DNA from 2 places in the Alishewanella sp. SMS8 genome. Region 2 is predicted to be linked to the other one. Evidence: predicted binding sites of a transcription regulator. Region 2 holds the regulator's gene; the other holds the start of a gene.
What was found. The regulator sigma-54, encoded in region 2, starts transcription at its own class of promoters, with help from an activator protein. The targets are predictions, from matches to a motif close to GTTGGCACGNNNNTNGNNT.
Positions count from the first base shown of each region.

Region 1: the regulator sigma-54 is predicted to act here: its motif matches at 2,345-2,363, upstream of ORJ01_RS09975 (S8 family peptidase).

Region 1 covers NZ_JAPJEA010000002.1:538,327-543,436, forward strand. Annotated here, with positions in the region: gene ORJ01_RS09960 (hypothetical protein) at 1-271, shown strand, start outside; gene ORJ01_RS09965 (hypothetical protein) at 306-824, opposite strand; gene ORJ01_RS09970 (patatin-like phospholipase family protein) at 1,130-1,966, opposite strand; gene ORJ01_RS09975 (S8 family peptidase) at 2,409-4,163, shown strand; gene xdp1 (exosortase-dependent surface protein XDP1) at 4,669-5,110, shown strand, end outside.
Region 2 covers NZ_JAPJEA010000001.1:1,182,829-1,187,938, reverse strand. Annotated here, with positions in the region: gene ORJ01_RS05490 (K+/H+ antiporter subunit F) at 1-58, shown strand, start outside; gene ORJ01_RS05485 (Na+/H+ antiporter subunit G) at 67-450, shown strand; gene ORJ01_RS05480 (HPr family phosphocarrier protein) at 486-761, opposite strand; gene rapZ (RNase adapter RapZ) at 751-1,608, opposite strand; gene ptsN (PTS IIA-like nitrogen regulatory protein PtsN) at 1,605-2,078, opposite strand; gene hpf (ribosome hibernation promoting factor) at 2,085-2,372, opposite strand; gene ORJ01_RS05460 (RNA polymerase factor sigma-54) at 2,398-3,885, opposite strand; gene lptB (LPS export ABC transporter ATP-binding protein) at 3,934-4,656, opposite strand; gene lptA (lipopolysaccharide transport periplasmic protein LptA) at 4,653-5,110, opposite strand, start outside.

The DNA.
Region 1 (5,110 bases), on a different contig from region 2:
AACCAGCAGTTATGATCGCCAAAAACGACTACAACAACGACTCCAAGCAGCACAGGTGGGGCAGCTGCAGCAACTTAATTGTTCAGACTCTCTTTGTATGGCGCTGCTAACCTTTAATGATGCGACAGCACAGAAAGCCGCAAACCTGACACTGGGTTTGCTTAGCCTGCAGGAACAAGGGCAATCCACTTTATTACAAAAAAATACTTCGCAGCAATATGCCAGCTTCTTACTCTTATACGGCTGGCCATCACCCAAAAAAAACGCCTGACACTAAGCCAGGCGTTGTTTGTAGCAAACTCAAGTTATTCTGCCGTTTGCATCGCGATTTCTTGACCTTCATTGATACTGAAGGTTAAACGCTCTAAGTTAGCCGCTGTTATAGCGGAATCGTTTAAACGTACTGCTAGCATAAAGTCTTGTAATGCCGCCACTTTATCACCGGCTAATAACTTAATGACACCACGGTTGTTTAACGCTAAAGCGCGCATTTCACGTTTAGCTGAACCCGTAACCGCTTTTAAGGTTGCGGCACGATATACGGCGTTGTCACACGCTGTGGCAGCTAAGTCTAGTTCGTTCATCCGGCTATAAGCGACACATAGGCTAACTTGGCCATAAAACGACTCAGCATCAGCCTGCGACGGCGCTTGGGCGGAAGCAATGGCTTTGTCATACTGACCTGCCTGAATATATTCAGCACCAGGTGCATTGTCAATTAAAGCCATCTTGTAGCCCGTGCTCGCGGCAGAAGCGAGTAATGGACTTGACGACAACAGTACCACCGCCATACGGGTAATAAATTTACGAGTTGAAATAGTCATGTCTGGTCTCTCCTGCAAAATTAATTTGATGTGCCGTTATTGCTGGGCACGTAATAAAGTTACAAGATCCTGTAAGTTTCGACAAACGAGAAGAAATGAATGAATAGATTAATTAAATTAATCTATAATAGAAAATCTAAAGACCGCTTCACCATGAAAAATATAAACCAATTAAATCAATATAATAAAGGCATAGCACAACAAATAAAACTAAGTGACATTTAGGTTGCACATTATTCAAGCAATACGAAAATTAATAAAAATGTAATTTAATTTCATTTTGATCGAGCTGTTTAACCGCTCGCTCAGAACAATTTTGGAAGTTTTTTCGGTACAATCGCCATCGCAGTGCTATAGCCCTGTTCATATAAGCGCTGTTTTTGTAACATGCTTAAATCAAAATTGACCGCAGAAATATCGCCGGTATTGACCACTATCGTGTTGTGCCAATACTCAGCGTGCACATATTCTCGCGATACCGCATTCATAAAGGTTTGAATGAGCATCTGTAAATAAGAGATGATGGGTAAGAAGCGCCGTTGTTGAATGGGCCGATAGCCTGCTTCACTTTTTAAGCGAAAACTGACTAAGGGTATCCCCCGACTAGACCAATCGCGATGCAAGGCATCTTCTGACAAGATCACACCATCGGTAAGGACATGCTCTCCATAACGTTTAAATGAAAAAAATATCGGTATCGACATCGAAAAGCGGATAGCTTTAGCTACTTTAAGATCGGGTGTTAGCTGACGATTAAAGACGACCGGCCCGCCGCCACTGATATCCGTAGCGAGCACATGCAAATCAATCGCCAAATCAGCGAAGGTACGACCCTCTAGTTGCAGATCAAGCCAGTCTTCAAACCGATCGCCATTACATAACCCACCGGTGCGCAGTAAGGTGGTAATAGAAACCCCCTTAAACACCCGGAAATCGGTATCTAATGCCAATTGCGCAATACGCTCTAACGACCAACCTGCGGCACAAAAAGCAGCAACCACACTGCCACCGGAAACCCCCACCAGATGCCGATAATATAACTGCATATCCGCTAAAGCTTTTAATACGCCTATATGACAACTTAATCGGGTTCCCCCGCCGGAGAGGATAGGTACAATTTCATTCTTATGTTCATCAGGCATATACGCTCAACCTCACCACTATGCTGTTGAGTATGGCGCATTAGACTAGGCTGTCCAGTGCAAATCGACATAGTACTCTTTATCTGCTAATACCAAATAACTAGTTGATGTTGCTGTAATTGTGTCTTCTTTAGATTCAATTTGCTCTCCAAATGAGAAATCTATAACTATTTAGAATAAAATTCCCTTGTTACAAAATATTTACAGTTTCAATTGGGCAGGCGTAGCTTATGACTTGTTCCTTTTTTTATTATGCTTAAAAAAGACCTTTTTTGGGGCCTCATACCGCTATGGCTACATAAGCAGCTCATTTTATACAGATTTTGCTGATTTACAGCTACGCCAAGTTTGTCCTATTAATAATAGCGGTGTTGCGAAGTTGTCATTCATTTCGCATCACCTTACATCCAGGTAATAACAACATTATAAAAAAGGTCATACCATGCTTACTCAGAAGTTTAAATTAACGGCAATAGCCGTGCTTTGTTTACCCGGTGCATTATTCAACACCGCAGCGATTGCAAATCAGGATAACGACACTTCAACTGGCCCTGTTACCCGCGTGATCATCAAATATAAAGAAACCAACACCGATACCATGCTACAGAGCCTACCAGCCACCATGGCTCAGCAACGCAAAGCCGAACGGATGAAAGCAAAAGCCGAGCGCTTTAGTCAACGCGCGGGGGAAAAAATAAAATTTGTGCGCGAAACGGCCTTAGAAAAACATGCCGTGTTCAGTGCCGAGCGCCGTTTATCAGTTGCTGAAACGGAGACATTACTCCATCAATTGGCTCAAGATGATGATGTAGAACTGGTCGAAGAAGACATGTTACTGCAACCCACCCTAGCACCGAATGACACCCAATATGCGAACCAATGGCATTATTATGAAAACACCGGCGGCATCCGTGCGCCAGCCGCGTGGGACAAGGCAACAGGCCAAGGCGTGGTGGTGGCAGTACTGGATACCGGCTATCGGCCCCATGTGGATTTAAATGCTAACCTCTTACCAGGCTATGACATGATCTCTGATGCTTTTATTGGTAACGATGGTAATGCCCGCGATAGCGATGCCCGCGATCCAGGTGATTGGACGAATGTCGGCGAGTGTGGCGGTGGTCAACCAACGTCGTTTAGAGCGTCCAGTTGGCATGGTACCCATGTTGCTGGCACTGTAGCCGCAGTCAGTAATAACAATACTGGCGTTGCCGGTGTAGCCTTTAACGCTAAAGTGGTGCCGGTTAGAGTCTTAGGTAAGTGTGGTGGCTACACCTCCGATATCGCAGACGGCATTATCTGGGCATCAGGCGGCACAGTGTCTGGCGTACCCGCCAATGCCAACCCTGCCAGCGTCATTAACATGAGCTTGGGTGGCTCTGGCAGCTGTAATAGCACCACCCAAAGCGCCATTAACCAAGCGCGCAGCCGCGGTACGGTGATTGTGGTTGCCGCTGGCAATGACAATGGTAATGCCAATAATTTTAACCCAGGTAATTGTAGTGGTGTGGTGAATGTTGCTTCAACTAACCGCCAGGGTGGACGCGCTTATTACTCTAATACTGGCAGCAGTGTCGATGTCGCTGCACCGGGTGGCGCGATGTCTTCTTCCAATGATCCAAGTGGCGTATTATCTACTTACAACAGCGGTTCAACGACACCCGCCAATGACAGCTATGGGTACAGCCAAGGCACATCGATGGCCGCACCACATGTTGCCGGTATCGCCGCGTTAATCAAGCAAGCCAAACCGAACGCCACCCCGGATCAAATTGAAGATATTCTGAAAACCTCAGCCCGTAGTTTCCCTGCAAGCTGCTCAGGTTGTGGTGTCGGCTTAGTTGATGCCAATGCCGCAGTGCTTGCCGCAACAGGCTCAGGATCAGGCGCCACAGGCAGTAGCAGTACGCTGCCCAATCTGTCTGCTAGTCGCAATAACTGGTTGCATTACACCATTAACATACCGGCCGGCATGCAGAATTTTACTGCCAGTATCGCTGGCGGAACAGGAGATGCCGATCTGTACGTCAGACGCGGCGCGCGGCCAACAACCAGCAGCTTTGATTGTCGTCCCTATTTACAGGGAAACAATGAAACCTGCAGTATCAGCAACCCCGCCGCGACAACGTGGCACATCAGTATTCGTGCCTATAGTACTTTTAGTGGCGTAACGTTGAATGTGAGCTATAATCCTTAAGTGTTAGTAAACGTGCATAACGTTACTTAACGTCAGTTTGGCAGCTTGCATTGCATGAAACATGCGAGTTGCCAAGCTTTACATTTAACCTAGTCTGTTTTTTGCTAGCGCGAGGGTAAAAATACTGATGGTGAAATAACAAATGATCCAGTTAGCGGTAATCGGCCCTTTAATGTAAGCTTATCCTGCTATCCAAACCTAACACATTGTATCCAAAATAAAAATGTTACAGAATATAAGAAAGGCTGGTTATATGTTAACTATCTTGCAGACAAATGGGCGTTGCGAATAACTTCAAATACTCTAAAAATAGGAGTTTGATAACCGTTTTATTGTAAAAAGTGTGTCAGCAACAGTTTTATTTGCCGGCTGACATTGATGAAAATCGTCAATAATTTTTACAGTCACTTTAAAAGTTAAAAATCTAAGCTATAACTATCAACAACTTAAAATCTGGATCGTTTCTTGCTTAATTTAATATATTATCTTCTAAGAGTTATTTATTATGCTAACAGCAGTTAAGAAAGTCACCTTTGGGGTGTTATGTACCTTTGCATTACTCTCTACCTCTGTACTGGCCTTTACAGCCACCAGCACCACAGAGACATGGAGTTTTAAACCTGCAACGACAACAACCGTTACAGGTGCAAACACAATCACGCTAACATCAAATTTGGGGACAACCGCATCAGTTTCTGGCTGGTCTTCAATTCTTAGCGAAGCAAACTCACTGGTTAATGCAGCTTCACAACTACGTTTAGATTCTTCTTACGGCGTTCAATTGTGGAACAATACAGATAGTGGATCGCCTAGCCACGCAGTTGATAACCAAAATGGTTTTGATTTTATTCTCTTAGAATTTCCTAACCCAGTAGAATTACTCAGTTTAACCAATGCTTGGTATAGTAGAGACTCTGACGTGTCAGTGGGGGCTTTTAATAGCAATC
Region 2 (5,110 bases):
TTTTGTCAGCACGGTGGCCGTGTGTAAGTTTTTATTACGTGGCGATATCATCGAATAGGAGAGAATATGCAAAATTGGATGGAATGGGTAATTGCCTTCTTTTTATTACTCGGTGGCAGCTTTGTGTTAATTGGTTCGATTGGTTTAACGCGGATGCCCGATTTTTTTATGCGCTTACATGGGCCAACAAAGGCGACCACCTTGGGTATGGGCGGTATTTTGTTAGGCTCGATGTTGTTTTTTAGTGCGGCACCCGGTGAGATCAGCGTGCATGAATTGTTGATTACTATCTTCTTATTGATCACCGCGCCAATCAGTGCACATATGCTCATTAAAGCTGCCCTGCATCATCAGACTGAGGCGATTGCGCGGACTACAGGTGAGCAAGAACTCAAGCGAGGGCAATTACAAAACAGCAGTCGTTCGCATATTAAGTCGAATTTACCCTAAAAAACCTAGCAATAGCGTAAAGCACAAGCTTTACGCTATTCGCCAAAACCGGTATTAATTAATAAAGTAATCGCGTCTAATGCTTCAGCAGCGTCAGGGCCTTCGGTGGTCACTGTAAGGGTTTTACCTTTACTACTGGCCATCATCAGCAAGGCCAGTACGCTGCCGGCATCTGCTGTTTTACCATCTTCTTGCACTAATTCTACTTTGGCATCAAATTGCTGGCTTAACTGCACTAGCTTGGTTGCGGCACGTGCGTGTAGGCCTAGGGCATTAATAATCGTGACTGTTGCAGCTAACTTATCGGCCATGATGTCTGACTAATTCCCGATGGCGAATTTGTACATCTTCGCGTTGGCTGCGGTAGGTTTCGGCTAGGCTTTGTGCGATATACACTGAACGATGCTGGCCACCTGTGCAACCAATCGCTATCGTTAAGTAGCTGCGATTGTTACGTTCGAGATGAGGTAACCAGCTGGCGATAAAGGTATTGATCTGCCACGTATATTTTGCAACCACGTCTTGTGAGGCGAGGTAATCTTTAACTGGCTGATCTAAACCTGTGAGCGGTTTCAGATCCGGCTCCCAATGTGGGTTGGGTAAAAACCGCGCATCGAACACAAAATCGGCATCCTTTGGAATACCATATTTAAAACCAAAGGATTCAAAGAGTATCACTAAACGGCCGGTCTTTTGGCCTAAGATCCGCTCACGTAATTGCTCGGCCAGTTGATGCACATTCAGCTCAGTGGTATCGATATATAAATCGGCGCGGCTAGAGATAGGATCTAATAACTGTTGTTCACGTGAAATGGCTTCATCGAGCGACATCGCTTGATGGGATAGCGGATGCAAGCGACGCGTTTCGCTAAAGCGCTTAATTAGCGTGGTGTGATCCGCATCCAAATATAAAATCGTCAGTTCCAGCTTGCGCGGCAGATACGACAAAATGTCTGATAACTCATCGGGATCGCTCGGTAAGTTACGCACATCAATACTCACGGCAACGCGTTCATATTGGCCCATTACTGCAGTTGCCAGAGTCGGTAATAGATTAACCGGGAGATTGTCGACGCAGTAATAGCCGAGATCTTCCATGACTCTTAGAGCAACCGATTTGCCAGAGCCTGAGCGACCACTGACGACGAGTAGTTTCATGACTCACCTGTTTTTTGGCTATAGTCGAGTAGTAGCTGATACAGTTGTTCATCTGACTCGACATGGCGGATTTTTTTGGTTAAGTCTTTCTGACTCAACAATTTGGCAATACCGGATAACGTACTTAGGTGCGTTTGGCATTGCTCAGTGGGTATTAAAATAGCGCAAAAAATATCGACGGCTTGGTTATCTATCGCATCAAACGCGATAGGGTCTTTACTGACCACAAACACCAAAATCGGTTGAGTTACGCAGTCAAGTTTGCCGTGAGGAATGGCGATACCGCCACCGATGCCGGTTGAACCGAGTTTTTCACGGGTCATTAAGGCTTCAAGAATCGTGTATTCAGATAGTTCGGGAAGCTGCTGGTGAGCCAGTTCGGCGATATATTCGAGGATACGTTTTTTACTGTTAAATAGAACTGCACTTTTCGTGCAGTTCTCCGCTAACATTGCGTTTAAATTCATAATAATGTCTTAGTGTCGTGACAGTTTTTCTTTGTGTTTAATGACCTGCCGATCGAGTTTGTCTATTAACTGGTCAATCGCAGCATACATGTTTTCGTTCTCAGACACCGCAAACACTTCGCCACCGGTGAGATGGATTTTAGCTTCGGCAATCTGTTGTAATTTTTCCACGTTTAAGATGACATGTACATTATTAATGTTCTCGAAATGACGCTCTAGCTTAGCAAATTTATTCTCGACATAATCTTTTAAGGCTTCGGTAATTTCGACGTGACGGCCTGTTAAATTGATTTGCATAGACTCTTCCTTTTAGTTAAGACACTTACAGCAGGGTCTTTCGTTGATTTGACGGCGGAATAAACAACGATTCGCGGTATTTAGCGATAGTTCGCCTAGCCACGTTTATCCCTTGTTCTAACAAAATCTCCGCCATTTTACTGTCACTTAGCGGTTTTGCCGGATTTTCTGCCGCCACCAATTTTTTAATAAAAGCACGAATGGCAGTGGAAGAACATTCACCACCACTCTCTGTACTAACATGACTGGAGAAAAAGAACTTAAGTTCAAAAATTCCACGTGGTGTATGCATATATTTATGAGTGGTGACGCGTGAGATCGTCGACTCATGCATACCGACCATTTCTGCAACATCATTCAATACCATCGGTTTCATGGCTTCTTCACCATGCTCAAAAAAGGCTTGTTGTTGCTGCACAATGCAATTGGCTACTTTGAGTAAAGTATCGTTTCGGCTTTCTAAGCTCTTTAAAAACCATTTAGCTTCTTGCAAGTGCGAACGAATAAATTGCGTATCAGCGGAATTTTTAGCGGTTTTGCTCATCGCCGCATATTGCTGATTGATCCGTATTTTGGGCATAGCGTCAGCGTTTAATTCGACTTGCCAACGACCTTTTACTTTTGTCACCGTGACATCAGGAATCACATACTGCTGTTCTTGTTTAATCACATCAGCACCCGGCCGTGGATTTAAACTGTGGATCAACTGCATGACTTCCTTTAACTCTTCTTCTTTGAGTTTAGTCACGCGCATCAAAGAACGAAAGTCTCTATTTGCTAAAAATTCGGTATAGTTGCTAATAATGAGTTTTGCATCATTTAAATAGGGGGTAGTTGGCTCAAACTGCCGTAACTGCACCAGTAAACACTCTTGCACCGAGCGCGCGCCAACCCCGACCGGATCAAATAATTGAATGCGTTTAATCACGGCTTCAACTTCGTCGGCCTCGACCTCGTTAGATTGCAGTGAGTCGAGTATTTCTTCGCAGCTGATACTTAAAAAACCATTGTCATCGATGGCTTCAATAATGATCTCAGCAATAGCCCGGTCGATTTCAGAAAAGGGCGTCAGTTGCATTTGCCAACGTAAATAATCTTGCAGGGTATCGCTGGTTTCACCCTGATACACCATATCGTCATCAGGCATGTTGCCACTGCTAACAGGGGCGGCACTGACTAAGTCATCCCAGTTATTATCTAGCGGTAAATCTTCTTGGATGTTTTGTTGATTCAGATCATCGCTGGTATCGCGATCGGCAGCGTCTTTTTGCTCTGAGTTTTTGTTGCGTGGATCGTCAAGGGTATCGCGATTGATATTGCCAAGACTGTGATCAACCTCATCTGGCTGACGTTCGAAATCATCATCGCCTTCGAGTAACGGGTTCGCGTCTAACGCTTCCTGTATTTCTTGCTGTAGCTCAATGGTAGACAACTGTAATAGGCGTATCGCCTGTTGCAGTTGTGGCGTCATGGTAAGCTGTTGTCCTAGGCGGAGTTGCAAAGAGGGCTTCATGTACCTGTAATTCTCTCCTGAATGCGCAGTTGCGTTCTATCTTCTTTACTATAGCCTGAATTGCTCACCTAGGTATACATCACGTACCTGCTGATTTGCTAGAACATCTTGCGGAGAACCGGCTGCAATCAGTTCGCCATGACTGACAATATAAGCGATTTCACAAACATCTAACGTTTCACGCACATTATGGTCAGTAATGAGAACACCAATGCCACGTTGGGCGAGGTGTTGAATGATTTTTTTGATATCAAGTACTGAAATCGGGTCAACGCCAGCGAACGGTTCGTCTAATAAAATAAAAGCGGGATCAGCGGCTAATGCTCGCGCGATCTCAACCCGACGACGCTCGCCACCAGATAACGCCATCCCTAAACTGTTGCGGATATGGCCGATATGAAATTCTTCTAATAAATCATCGGCAATTTCAGCGCGGCGTTGCGTGCTTAAATCTTTGCGGGTTTGCAAAATGGCCAATAAGTTTTCATGCACAGTCAATTTACGAAAAATCGAGCTTTCTTGCGGTAAATAACCAATGCCGGCGCGGGCACGTTGGTGGATCGGAGCAAAAGTAATATCTTGCTCGTTGAGGGTAATGGTGCCTTTATCCGAGGGAACTAAGCCAACAATCATGTAAAAGGTTGTCGTTTTACCTGCACCGTTAGGGCCCAATAAACCGACGATTTGCCCTGCATTGACCTCTAAGCTGACATCTTTCACTACCTGCCGGCTTTTATAGCTTTTGGCGAGGTGCGAGACCACTAACTTCATGGATTGTCCTTGTTTTCTGGGGTGAAAATCGTGGTAACGCGACGATTTTGCTCACCTTCAGCACTTAATTGTTGTAATTCAATGTTGTAACGGATCACGGCACCGCGCACTAAGCTACCGCTTTGCATCACTTCGGCATTACCCGATAACGTTAAAATTCGGCTGGCACGGTCAAATCGGATCTCATTCGCTTGAGCGGTTACAGGACGATCACCTTGCAGAGTTTGTGAATAGGTCGCCGGTGAGCCTGTTGTAATAAACACCTCTTTACCTTTACCAGCACTGGCGTCGACTTCAAGTTTGTCTGCTTTGATCAACATGGACCCCTGACGTACGACAACGTTATCGGCATAACTGGCAATGCTGTCAATTAATGAGGCTAAGGTTTTATCTGCATCGACCGAGATGGGCTGTTTATGATCCGGTTCGGCGGCCAAACTAACGGCAGAAAAAA